4 regions of the Paenibacillus nicotianae genome follow, and region 1 is predicted to be linked to each of the others. Evidence: riboswitches for the same ligand, from Rfam matches in the RefSeq annotation. Region 1 holds a riboswitch; each other region holds the start of a gene.
What was found. Region 1 has a riboswitch for cyclic di-AMP ahead of kdpF (K(+)-transporting ATPase subunit F). Riboswitches for the same ligand answer to the same signal wherever they lie in the genome.
Positions count from the first base shown of each region.

Region 2: another riboswitch for cyclic di-AMP. It lies ahead of ACFSGI_RS01910 (ubiquitin-like domain-containing protein); the one in region 1 lies ahead of kdpF (K(+)-transporting ATPase subunit F).
Region 3: another riboswitch for cyclic di-AMP. It lies ahead of ACFSGI_RS22405 (C40 family peptidase); the one in region 1 lies ahead of kdpF (K(+)-transporting ATPase subunit F).
Region 4: another riboswitch for cyclic di-AMP. It lies ahead of ACFSGI_RS19790 (hypothetical protein); the one in region 1 lies ahead of kdpF (K(+)-transporting ATPase subunit F).

Region 1 is NZ_JBHUGF010000010.1:1,731,770-1,734,953, forward strand. It holds gene kdpB (potassium-transporting ATPase subunit KdpB) at 1-259, opposite strand, end outside; gene kdpA (potassium-transporting ATPase subunit KdpA) at 389-2,059, opposite strand; gene kdpF (K(+)-transporting ATPase subunit F) at 2,079-2,159, opposite strand; cyclic di-AMP (ydaO/yuaA leader) riboswitch at 2,407-2,587, opposite strand; cyclic di-AMP (ydaO/yuaA leader) riboswitch at 2,650-2,854, opposite strand; gene ACFSGI_RS11680 (carboxypeptidase-like regulatory domain-containing protein) at 3,157-3,184, opposite strand, start outside.
Region 2 is NZ_JBHUGF010000002.1:40,054-43,237, reverse strand. It holds gene ACFSGI_RS01915 (TatD family hydrolase) at 1-753, shown strand, start outside; cyclic di-AMP (ydaO/yuaA leader) riboswitch at 949-1,172, shown strand; gene ACFSGI_RS01910 (ubiquitin-like domain-containing protein) at 1,496-2,614, shown strand; gene rnmV (ribonuclease M5) at 2,812-3,184, shown strand, end outside.
Region 3 is NZ_JBHUGF010000012.1:32,567-35,750, forward strand. It holds gene ACFSGI_RS22395 (ATPase domain-containing protein) at 1-146, opposite strand, end outside; gene ACFSGI_RS22400 (YwhD family protein) at 508-1,020, opposite strand; cyclic di-AMP (ydaO/yuaA leader) riboswitch at 1,499-1,638, shown strand; gene ACFSGI_RS22405 (C40 family peptidase) at 1,651-2,124, shown strand; gene ACFSGI_RS22410 (GNAT family N-acetyltransferase) at 2,399-2,911, shown strand; gene ACFSGI_RS22415 (hypothetical protein) at 2,993-3,184, opposite strand, start outside.
Region 4 is NZ_JBHUGF010000011.1:231,427-234,610, forward strand. It holds gene ACFSGI_RS19780 (universal stress protein) at 1-391, opposite strand, end outside; gene ACFSGI_RS19785 (hypothetical protein) at 443-901, opposite strand; cyclic di-AMP (ydaO/yuaA leader) riboswitch at 1,313-1,489, shown strand; gene ACFSGI_RS19790 (hypothetical protein) at 1,610-2,005, shown strand; gene ACFSGI_RS19795 (NAD(P)H-binding protein) at 2,099-2,824, shown strand; gene ACFSGI_RS19800 (hypothetical protein) at 2,870-3,184, shown strand, end outside.

The DNA of each region.
Region 1 (3,184 bases):
CTTCTGCTAATGCTTCAGCAAAGTTGGCAAAAAGGATAGTGAATAACAGAATAATAGCTACAGCGATATTAAAACCTGTTGAAACCGATTCGCCAAAAGCATTAGGTACAAAAATTAACAACAAACTGATAATTAAACCAACCTCAACTACAAACATTACTGGATTACGTGCCATCTGTTTAGGATTTAATTTGATCACAGACTGCTGTAACGCTTTGGAGATCAAGTCCCGGCTCATCATTGATGATTTACTTTTCATTACATTGTTCCTCCACTTAGCATTTATCAGTATAAATGCTATATATTCTATTTCTATCCATATTTCGTTTTGTAGCCATTATCTATGTTTTCACATTTTATAATAGTAGATACGTGTAGCTGTTTCTTTTTACAATGTTAGCATCTCTGCAATCGGCCCAAGTACAACCACCGGGAAAAAGGTAAGTGCACCGACTAAAATAACAGAAATAATAAACATACCACCGAACAATGCTTGATCTGTGCGTAATGTTCCGCTTGTTTCTGGAACAGGTTTTTTCGCCATTAATGACCCTGCCACAGCTAACAACGTTACCATTGAGAAATAACGACTGATAAACATCACTACACCGGTCATAATATTCCAAAACGGCGTATTATCGCCTAGCCCTTCAAATCCTGATCCGTTATTTGCAGCTGATGAGGTAAATTCATACAGCGCTTGTGTTAATCCATGATAACCTGGATTAGAAATCGTATCGGCTTGGGTCATAAGAGCAATAGCTGTAGGTGCTAATACCAATAATGGTTGAATAAGTAATGTTACTGCAATCAACTTCATTTCTTTGCCTTCAATTTTGCGACCGAGAAATTCTGGTGTACGTCCAACCATCAGACCCGATAAGAACACAGCAATAATCGCATACATTAAAATGTTTAACAATCCTACTCCTGAACCGCCAAATACCGTATTCAGCATCATATTTCCAAGTGAAATCAATCCGCCAATAGGTGTTAACGTATCATGCATCGTATTAACAGCACCTGTCTCTGAAGCTGTTGTTACCACAGAGTAGAATGAAGATTGCGCTTCGCCTAATCGTACTTCTTTCCCTTCCATTGATCCCGACTGATGTTGAATACCTAATTGGTTAATCAACGGATTTCCTTGAAATTCACTGACAAGTGATACACTAAGCATCACGACAAACATCATGACCATCGAAACAAATAATACTCTACCTTGTTTGGAGTTGCCGACCATTTTGCCGTACGTAAATGGCAGTGACATTGGAACCAATAACATCATCAACATTTGCAACATATTACTGAATCCGCCTGGATTTTCAAAAGGGTGTGCAGAGTTGGCTCCGAAATATCCACCACCGTTATTCCCTAATTCTTTGATTGCTAGAAATGATCCTATTGGACCGGTACCAATCTGTTGCTCTGTTCCTTGTAAAGTCTGAGCTGTTATGACTGTATGCAAGGTCTGCGGCATACCTAATCCAACAAACACAAGCGCCATAATAAAAGTAAGAGGTAACAAAATTCGTGTGATTGCCCGTACCAAGTCCGTAAAGAAATTACCCAGCGGCTTACCGGTCAATCCTCTAATAAATGCAATTGCGACTGCAATCCCTGTTGCCGGTGAGACAAACATCATAAAGATAATTGCTGTCATTTGTGAGAATAAAGATAAACCACTTTCACCGCTGTAATGCTGTAAATTCGTATTTGTAATAAAGCTGATCGCTGTATTGAATGCTAGATCAGGGCTCATACTGGTAATCCCTGCTGGATTCATTGGTAAAATGTGTTGGAAACGAAAGATCAGATATGCTATCAGCAAGATCACTGCATTACTGATAAGAACAGCGCCTGCATACTGCTTCCAGGTTTGATTTTCATTTTTGATACCGCCGAACCTGTATATCCATTTCTCAATTGGATAAAACCAACGATCTAAGCGATTCGGTTTATTTTCAAAAGCATATGCAATATAATGTCCGGTTGGACGAGCGATAATTAAAGCGATAATAAAAGTGACTGCAATTCCGATATATGAAAAGATACTCACGATGTTCTCCCCTGACCCTTTAGAATTTTTCTGGATAAATCAATGCGTAACATAGATAGATGGTTAACCCACCAATAATAATCCACAGCAGCCAAGTCATCGCTCATTCCTTCTTTCTCCGATAGCTACAGATGCCCATTGCAGCAACCCGCTCAATCCCAAAGTCATTATCAATAATAATCCAATCATCAGTATATCCATCATAGGTATAAGACTCCCTGCATTCGTTTTGTAAGTAATATTTGCTAAAAAAGGCATAAAAAAAGAAGCCTGGAGAAAAGCAGAACTTTTCCCCAGCCCTCTACAAACACGCACACTTATCGTGTACCTGCCAAGTTGCTGGTTAGGAGTTCTCCCCTATACGCTTACGGAGTTAGCTGTCGGATTCGGGCTGGAAGATTGCCCGTTCCGGTAGATACCGGAATTCACCCCATGTTGTGTAGTAACTGACTCTTCTATCAGTTATTTTCATCAACGATTGGTTCCCCCGCTTTTCATATGCATATGAAAATTAAGCGTCGTGACATTGTTAACATATCAAAAAACACAGAGTCGTATTACACTGTGTCAGATCGGCACAAGCTTCACACTTCTCTCCTAATCCACGCTTACGAGGTTAGCTGTCGGATTCGGGCGGTGAGAGTCGCCCTACTGCATTGTCTGACTGTACCATGGTTAAGTCAGTATGCAGATTCACCCCAACGATTCACATTCCGGCTCTCACACCGTTTTGTGAAGTCGCAATTTGGTTCCCCCGTTTTTCGGTTAGTACCGAAAACTCAGCGATCAAAAACATTGGAAACTTCATTTATATCAGTTGCTGAATCCTATTCATCAACTGCCTGCAATGAATAATACGCCTGTACCTGTCAACTGTAAAGCTGAGAAAAAACGCAAAAAAAGCTGTGAATCATCACAGCTTTCATTTTCAGATAACTATTGAAAACTTATCTATCTCAGGCTTCTATTTTCTCTCTTTTTCATCGTTTATCTACTTTTTTATTTTTGTTACATGATATTTATCATTGATTTGCAGTAGATTCTGAAAACGATTATGTCATTTATTACGCAACATCCTATCATTTTGCTACGTTATGTTAACCTGTATAAATTTCGTAAGCAAAA
Region 2 (3,184 bases), on a different contig from region 1:
CATACTCATTTAGATTCGATTGAATTTGCTGATGATCGCAAAGAAGTCATTGAACGTGCTTATGCACAAGGTGTAACCCGTATGATCAATGTTGGCTTCAACCGCGAAACGATTCCAACTACGATGGAATTGGTAGAAAGTTACGAATTTATATATGCAGCGATAGGTTGGCATCCTGTAGATGCGATCCATATGCAACCTGGCGATCTGGAATGGATTGAATCGTTATGCAAACATGAAAAAGTAGTCGCTATTGGCGAGATTGGTCTTGATTATCATTGGGATACTTCTCCAAAAGAAGTACAACACAAAGTATTACGGGAACAAATTGGGCTAGCGCGTTCAATTAATATGCCAATCGTGATTCATAATCGTGATGCACACGAAGATATTGTGAAGATTTTGCGTGAAGAAAAAGCACATGAAGTAGGAGGCGTGATGCATTCGTTTTCAGGGAGCTGGGAAACAGCCAAAATGTGTCTTGATATGGGCTTCCATTTATCGTTTGGAGGACCAATTACTTTCAAAAATGCAAAGCAACCTAAAGAGGTGTTACAAAAGGTTCCTATGGACCGTCTTTTACTTGAAACAGACTCCCCATTTTTGACACCACATCCTTATCGTGGAAAACGAAATGAGTCCGGTTATGTGACACTTGTAGCCGAAGCGGCTGCGGAGCTAAAAGGGATATCACTGGAAGAAATTAGTACAATTACAACTAAAAATGCACTGGAACGATTTGGCATTCGATGAAAAACAGAGTAAATCACGCAAAAAACATCGTTAAATCGATATATGAATAAATTATCTTTAAAAAATCGGAGAATATGACAACTTTTTAACCATTTATTCAGAAAAACGTGCTTGCTGGTCGCTTTACATGAGGGTTGGGTTCGGGATATTATTTCATCAGTGATTTAATCTTGCTGTTATCACGCAAGATTCCATGATTCGGTCTCGCTGAGTTTCCTGCATAGGAAAACGGGGGAACCAACATATGTCTTCAAGCCATTATTATCAGAATACCGAAGTCATTATGTATGATTCCTTTTACAGGGTCTATGGGGTGAATTGGAGGTACTCGCGCCATGAGCGGAGGATCCTTCACAGGGCAGGCAATATGATATGTCCGAATCCGACAGCTAACCCCGTAAGCGATGCAGAGGCAACCTCGTATTTTCTAACGTTTTCCGAACTGTATTCAAATACGTCGGGAGCCAAGGAAAAGTTGCTCTTGCTCTTTTCCAGAGGCTTCTTTTGTTTTGGCTAAAAGGAAAAGATACAGAGATACGATATTTGAAGCTTGATCTTTCAGATATTAGGTATGTCCCTTAGACTGACCATGGCGCAGGCATTTTTGAACATCACGAAAGATTATCACACAGATTCGATAATCTTATGCTTACGATCAGCCTGTGAAAATTCTGTTATATAGTCGCGTCATATACTATTACGTCACAGCTAGACGGCGAGACTATGAAGGAGGACGGAAGAAGTGGCAATTGCTCCTTTCGAAAAAACCCATGGTTCGCGCTCATCCAGCATGTCTTACGCGCTGAGTTGGAAGCAACAAAACCTACGCTATGTATTGTGGGCTGCATTATTGGTCATCGCTCTTGCAGTGATGCTATTGTCCCTACTTTATAATCAAGCGGGTAAAAATATTTCTGTAGTCATTGACGGCAAAGCACAAACGGTGGAAACACGTAAATTGATGCTTTCTCAACTGCTTGATGAAAATCAAATTAAAGTCGCACCACAAGATAAAGTATCTATGCCGATGAATGGCGCGCTTCAAGATGGGGATAAAGTTTATATTAACCATGCGGTTGCAGTAAACATTACGGCAGATGGTGGCACTAAGAAAATCTATACCACCTCTAAAACAGTTGGTAACACATTGGAGCAAGCTGGATTAACATTGTCAGGTGAAGATCAACTTACACCAGCAATGGAATCTTCAGTTCATGACAATATGGATATCAAGATTGTTCGCACCAAATCTTTTGTAGCGAAAAAAGTTGTAAAGATTCCTTATCAAACGGTTAAAAAAACCGATGCTTCTCTGGTTGAAGGTAAAACAAAGCTAGTACAAAGTGGTCAAACAGGAAAAGTGGTTCAATACATCGAGAAAGTATACGAAGATGGAGAATTCGTCTCCAAACGTATGGTTGATAAAAAAACAACCGCAAAAGTGCAAGACAAGATTGTAGCAATAGGTACGAAAAAAGAAGAGCCTAAGCTTCTTGCAGCTGCTTCATCTAGTGGAGGTTCCAGTAATAGTACTTCCAAAGCAGGTGTAGATTTCTCTTATGCGAAAGTACTGAACAATGTATCTCTTACTGCTTATTCGTCTCAAGAACCCGGTCTAGGTACAGTGACTGCTTCTGGAGCACGTGTAACAGAAGGTCGTACGATTGCAGTCGATACGAGTGTCATTCCGATGGGATGGTGGGTATACATTGAAGGCATTGGCTTCCGCCGTGCTGAAGATACCGGTAGTGCTATTAACGGTAATAAAATCGACGTATATATAGACAGCTTGAGCCAAGCGAGAGCATTTGGACGTAAATCCGGTTACACTGTATATGTAATCGGTCCGGTTAAACCCTAAGTAGGGTGTTGATTGGGATAACGCCATTGCTTAAGCCCAGTCATCTGTTATATGATATAAATAATATTAACCATGAGCGTGAATAAGGAAAACAAAAAGAAGAGGAATATTCCTCTTCTTTTTGTTCTGTTAAGATCAATTTAGAGTGAATCGATAGAGGTCATTATTTACAGAGTGAAGGGAAGCGTACAATCAACGTGATTAAAGAAGTGATTGTGGTGGAAGGTAGAGACGATACAGTAGCCATCAAACGAGCTGTAGACGCAGATACGATCGAGACAGGCGGTTCAGCGATAGGAGCTCATGTAATTCGTCGGGTGAAGTTAGCTCAAGAACGTCGCGGTGTGATTATATTAACAGATCCTGATTTTGCAGGTGAACGGATACGGAAAATCGTCGCGCAGAAAGTACCAGGCTGTAAGCATGCTTTTATTCCTGAAAGCGAAGCGACGCTCAAAGGTGATATCGGTGTTGAAAATGCTTCTCCTGAAGCGATTCGTGAAGCACTGGCACGTGTACATTCGGAGATGCCAGAAGCGGAAGTTTTGATCGATTGGGAAGACTTAATTA
Region 3 (3,184 bases), on a different contig from region 1:
GTAGTTTTTCCTGTGCCTGGTTCGCCTTCTAAAATGACGACGCCTCCTGGCGGTATGCCTCCACATAAAATATCATCCAGTCCCGGGATACCTGTACTAATTGGCTGTTTTAATGTACTTTTATACTCAGCTTCACTTTTTTGCATGTAGTGTTCCCTCCATCTGTAGAATATTTTAGTTAAGCAAGGGACAGCTTGTTACGATGATAACTTTATCTTAATTATAGCAAGGCTTTATCAATAGAAGGAAGCAAATTTCCAATTTTGGTAAGTGAGCCAAAAAAGACATTATATCCACAACCTTTTTTACCATATTTTACTTGTTATTATATGATATAAATAAAGATAATCCTACTATTTTGAATCCCCAATAATTACTTTTAAAATATAATTCTTCTATAGAAGAAATTATATTTATCGAATGCTCCCAATCACTTAGAATAACAAAAGACCGACGATCTAAGGGTCGTCGGTCTTTTGTACAACTTGTAGACTATATAAAGTGTTATTAACCTTCTAACGCTGTTTTAAACTCTTCAGAAGATTGGTTCCACCATTCTTCATTATGAGCGACTAATAATTTTTTGAGTGCTGCTTTTTCTTCGCTTCCTAGACCTTCTAACATAATACGGCGCTTGATAGCATAATCTAACTTATTCACATGCTCTGCGAGAATTTTCCAACCTTTTTTCTCTTCTTCATTAATCCACATTTCACAAGCAGTAGCACCAGCGTAATTGACACCTTCAGCTAATTTATCGACTGCTACCCAGACTAACCATACTTGACGACCACCATTCACTTCTTCGCGGTTCGTCGTAAATTTGATTCCTTTTTCTACTTTACTTTTGGCATGCATTGCACCAACATCGATTTTTGCTTCGCCATGGTCTATAATGATAGGGGACACATTATTGAGGTTAATAGCTCCTGCTCCAAAACCTTTATGTTTACTGCTTTTTGCACTACTACTTACAATATTAAGTGACATCGACTTTTTACTTGGTTGATTTTCATCCATATTGTTCGAATACTCCTTTGTGGGGTCAGTATAAATAAGGTTATTATACATAGATTTATAGTTCAATTTATTATTCATATTGTAGCGAATATTGAGTTAAAAGCCAATAAAGTCGATTACTGTCATAGATTTTCATAAAAAAAGGGAAAAAACGTTAATTATTACAACGGTCGAACCGAATAAAGTATATATAGTGATCATAATTATTCAATAAACGTCATGATATGAGCAAAAGATTAAAATTTTTTAACTTTTAAAAAAGCTGTAACCACAGGCTTTTATAGAGATTTGATACGAAAATATAAAAACAAATCTTAAAAACAGATGAATAAAGGTTTGCCAAAGTAAAAAACCTCTGGTAGAATAAATCCAGTGAGATTTTAGTAACAACTTTGTAAACTTTAAAACTAAATGCTGTAACCTTTATAGCAACTGAAAATTTTGTCGTTTTGTCGTAGTAATCCGTATACGGTACACACCACGCTTTGAGCCAAATTCCGTGGTACCGGGAAACGGGGGAACCGTTTTGGGTGAATTGATCTTGTTTCAGAGGGATCATAGGGGAATACCTTCTACCGAATCCTTAAGCTAACCTCGTAGGCAATTGGAAGGGGACAATCGATTTTGAACATGAAAAAGAAACTAACAGCCGCAGTAATGGGACTTGCTATTGCATTTACGTCACTTGGAGTAACAAGTGCGCATGCAGATTCTAAAATGGATCAAGTTATTGATGGAGCTATTGGAACACCTTATCGTATTGGTGGAACATCTTTCAGCGGTTTTGACTGCTCAGGATTTACACAATATGTATTCAGCAAAATGAACATTGATCTTCCTCGCCAATCTAGTTCTCAATACCAAGTCGGTGAGCCTGTATCAAAAAGTGATTTAATTGCTGGAGATCTGTTATTTTTCAATACTACCGGGGCTGGCGTTTCACATGTAGCAGTTTATGTAGGAAATGGTAACTTCGCACACGCTTCTACTTCCAAAGGTGTGAGAATTGACAGTTTGAGCATGGATTACTATCAAAATCGTTACGTTGGTGCTAAACGTGTTATGAGCGATTCCACATATAACACCTTCGCAACTGACAATTAATCATCGTATTTACAACTCATATAAATTAACCTATAACCATTGAAGATTCCCGCCAGAATCTTTAGTGGTTTTTTTATGTTCCTATATAAGTAAGACGTATCAAACACCTAATAGGTTACATAAAATCGTAAATTTATATAAAATTGTTCTTTATAATTATGTCTACTTATTATTAACCTACTCGTAATTATGGTAAACAGGATATTGCAAATTTTTTAAGATTTTTTTATGGTAGATACAAAGTACAGTCAGAGGAGGTTAGATCATGAGCTCACTGCCACATTCTATTTTTCATACGATTCCTTTGACAGAACAACATGCTGCTGAAGTATGTACATGGGTATACGATCCTCCTTATAATATTTACGGTTGGATGCCCTGGGCACAAATGAAAGAATTAGGAATTGAGTTCGGCGATCCAGAGATTCGGCAACAACAATACTTATCGGTACTGGATCAAAAAGAACAGTTAGCCGGGTTTGCTCAACTTTTTCCATTGGGAAATACGATACGTTTAGGTATTGGCATGCGCCCTGATCTGTGCGGTCATGGTTATGGAGAAGCTTTTGTAGAGGCTATTGTAAAAACGGCTCAAAACCGTAATGCTACAGCAGAAATTGATTTGGAAGTGTTAACTTGGAATCAACGTGCTATTCGTACGTATCAAAAAGCAGGTTTTTATATCACAGACATGTATGAACGTAGAACGCCTGATGGTATGAAGCCTTTCTATTGTATGGTCTATCAAGCTCCTCCTCATACACGCTATCTTGATCTTGATATATAAACCAACAAAAAGCACAGCGTAGATGATTTTCTAATCCATCTGCGCTGTGCTTTTGCTATATCCATATTTATTGATATCTGGTTAGATCAAAGTTACAAATGTCATCTCTTCTTTGCCAATCAAAATATCAATACGATGTGTATCTGCATCATAAATGACTACTCCACTACCTACATAGATCGTCGATTGTGAACCAAGCGCAAAAAATAAGTCCTCTGCCAATGCTTCATTTACTTCATTTCGTTCAGCTTCAGCAAGTACTTCCCACTCTTG
Region 4 (3,184 bases), on a different contig from region 1:
CCGCTACGATATGTAGATCGATAGCTCCCAACTTTTCCAGTAGATCATTTACAATCGAGCCTTTGATGATTTCTTGCCAGCGAGTCTGAGCCGATTGTCCAATAATAAGTTGAGTAATATCATGCTGTTGAGCGGTGGAAGCGATAATATCAGCCGCTTCTTGTCCGTTGCTTTCTAAGAGTACAAAATGACCTCCTGCTTCTTCTGTTAATTTACGCCATAATGCTACATAGTTCTCTTGTTGTTGATCCATTTCATCAAGCGGATGATCGATGACACTCATTACACACAGTGGAGATTGAATAAGTTGAGATAAATGAATACCACGCCTGATCAATCGTTCTCCATTGGGGCCATAATATACACAGACCATAATCTTTTCAGAATTCAAGCTAAATACACTCCTTTATTGAGGTAGTTATGATCCATTAACCATAATTATTTAAAAGGAATAATAAGCGATTGTATAATCTAACAAAAAAGCATGATTCACCAGTATATCAGAAGATGCCCATACATCTGGAGGATCTTGTAGACGACTAGATAGGTCGGTCAGAGCATCTAACATCACCTGACTGCGTACATCTCCCCATAGATCATGATGTTGGTCGATATAAGATTGCGCCTGCGGTAACGAGCATTTTTTGAGAGCAGTGAACACCCGACACCATTTCACCAAATCTAAATGTTGAACCTGATCGGTAAACGAATATTCTGCCCACCCTGTAATCCCGTGACTTGCTATTTTTAACAACCCGCAATGCAAATACCCATCCATATCAGGTAAGGCAAGCAGATGATTATCATATTGGAATACTTCAATAGAATGAATAGTATGGGTAGACACATCCACCTTAGACACAGTATTAGCAACAGGCGCGATCGGCGAAATTAAACTCATCTCAAATCTACACTCCTTCAAATAAAATCGCTATCTCTATACACAGTAAAAGCAGAACAATAAGTAGCTGTTACATTTTTGTGATGTCAGATATTGTTAGCAATCATAGTCCCGTTGAAGGTAGAAGTAAAATCAAATGTAAGCTTTTAATAGACGTTATACGCTTGAAAATAACGATGTAATCGGATTCATTTGGCTTAATCACGTTCTAATGTCTCTTATACTCGCTTATACAACCGTTTATATAAATCGTGTGCAAATAGTAGAAAAAGAAGGATGAGATCATGCAAATAAGAGCATAATGTGGAAAAGGTAATAGAATTGATTCAAATTCGCTCCTTACACGTAGCTAGACTACTTTACAAACGAAAAAGGCGGGCGTATGATTTCATTCAAGTTCATTACAGCTTAATGACTGAAAGGCTATATCCAGACCTTTCAGAAAGCGGGGGAACCATACGAATAGACAAGATGGTACAGATCTATTCAGGGGTGAATCAGATAGAAAGGCTTCGACCGAACTATCTGTAGGGAGACTCTTACTTCCGAATCCGTCAGCTAACCTCGTAAGCTGCAATAAGAGAGACGACAACAGTCATCTATGCCATATCAGGGGCTTTTTTTGCGCCTGTTTTAGAAGCTGATGAAGAGGTCCTCTTCTAACGGCTTTTTTTGTTGTCTACAATGAGTGGAGGAGAGCGAACACGCATGGAGTACGAACAGGAATTTGTACTGGTATCGCCTGCTACAGTAGCAGGAGAACAATTTATTCAATTACTCAAAGTTAAAAAAATACCGTTTGCTATTATAGTGAATAGTCAGGCAGATCAGCTTCGCTTTGAAAAGATAGGTATTGAGCATATTCTGGTGATCGATACGCAGCGCCAGGACTTATGGCGTATCCCGCAATTGAATATTGGCAAAATCTATTTATTTGAACGTAGTCTACCTTTATGTTGTCGGTATATTCAGATCTGTCGTGCATGGACATCAGAGAAGCTATATGTGATTACCGAAGGCAATCAATCACGCTTAATTTATCGTGGTCTTGGTGCAGATTATATTATTCATACCAATGGAAGTAGCGCTTCGTTTTTATTATAAAAAAAGACTGCTGATCGAACGATCATTTTATTTTGCAATTTGGTGCTGATATCTTGATAATAAAGAAGATAGAGAACCAAGTTGATGCGCAGAATGGAGATGATCGTTGTGATCGGTAAAACAGCCCTTGTCGCTGGAGCAACAGGTCTTGTTGGCAAAAAATTAGTGCGTCAGTTATTAGACAGCACAGAATATACACGAGTGATTGCTCTTGTCCGCGAACCTGTGCAGCAACTACAACATCTGAAGTTGCAACAGATCGTAGTGGATTATCGTAGACTAGAAGATTATCGTGCAGAGATGCAAGCAGACGATGTCTTTTGCTGTCTCGGTACAACGATTAAGCAAGCAGGTACTCAAGCACAGATGATCGAAATTGATGTATTGTACCCGGTATCTGTAGCTATGGTGGCTTACAAACAAGGAGCCAAGCAGTTTATCGTGATCAGTTCGATGGGTGCTGATCCCAAATCAAGTATTTTCTATACACGTACCAAAGGTGATATGGAGCAACGATTGCAACAAGTAGGTTATTCTTCGTTATCGATTGTTCGCCCGTCTTTATTGTTAGGCAAACGTAAAAATAGCCGCGCAGGGGAGCAATTTGGCGCTGTGGTCTCTCAAGCATTATCATTTCTAATGATAGGGCCTCTTCGTAAATATCGCGGTATCGAAGCAGGTGACGTTGCACGAGCGATGTATCGAATCGCTCAGATCTCCAAGTCAGGTACTCAAGTATATATGTCAGATCAATTGCAACGCATCGCAGACGAGTCGCAGAGTCGCTCTGTTGCGATGAACAAATCCGCCAAATCATAGTCAGATATATTTCAATTTTTAATTATAGAAATGGAGAATTACAATATGCCTCAATTAGAACCCAAACAAGCCGCTTCAATTATTGAAAAGTGGATTGCGTTTTACGATATGGATAATGCCAAAGCATGGGATAAAGATGATTATCCTTTTATCCAATCTTCTTGCAAAGTGATGCGTAGTGCGATCCAAGCATTACGAGGAAAAGCACCTGCACAACCTAATGAACGTCGCAAAATAGTAGCTGGACTGGAAGATTGGTTAGACGATTCATTTATGGATGATCCGAATGAATGGGAAAAAGAAAATAAAGCATTTGTACAAGAAGCTTTAGAAGCGATTCAATATACGATTCAATTTCTA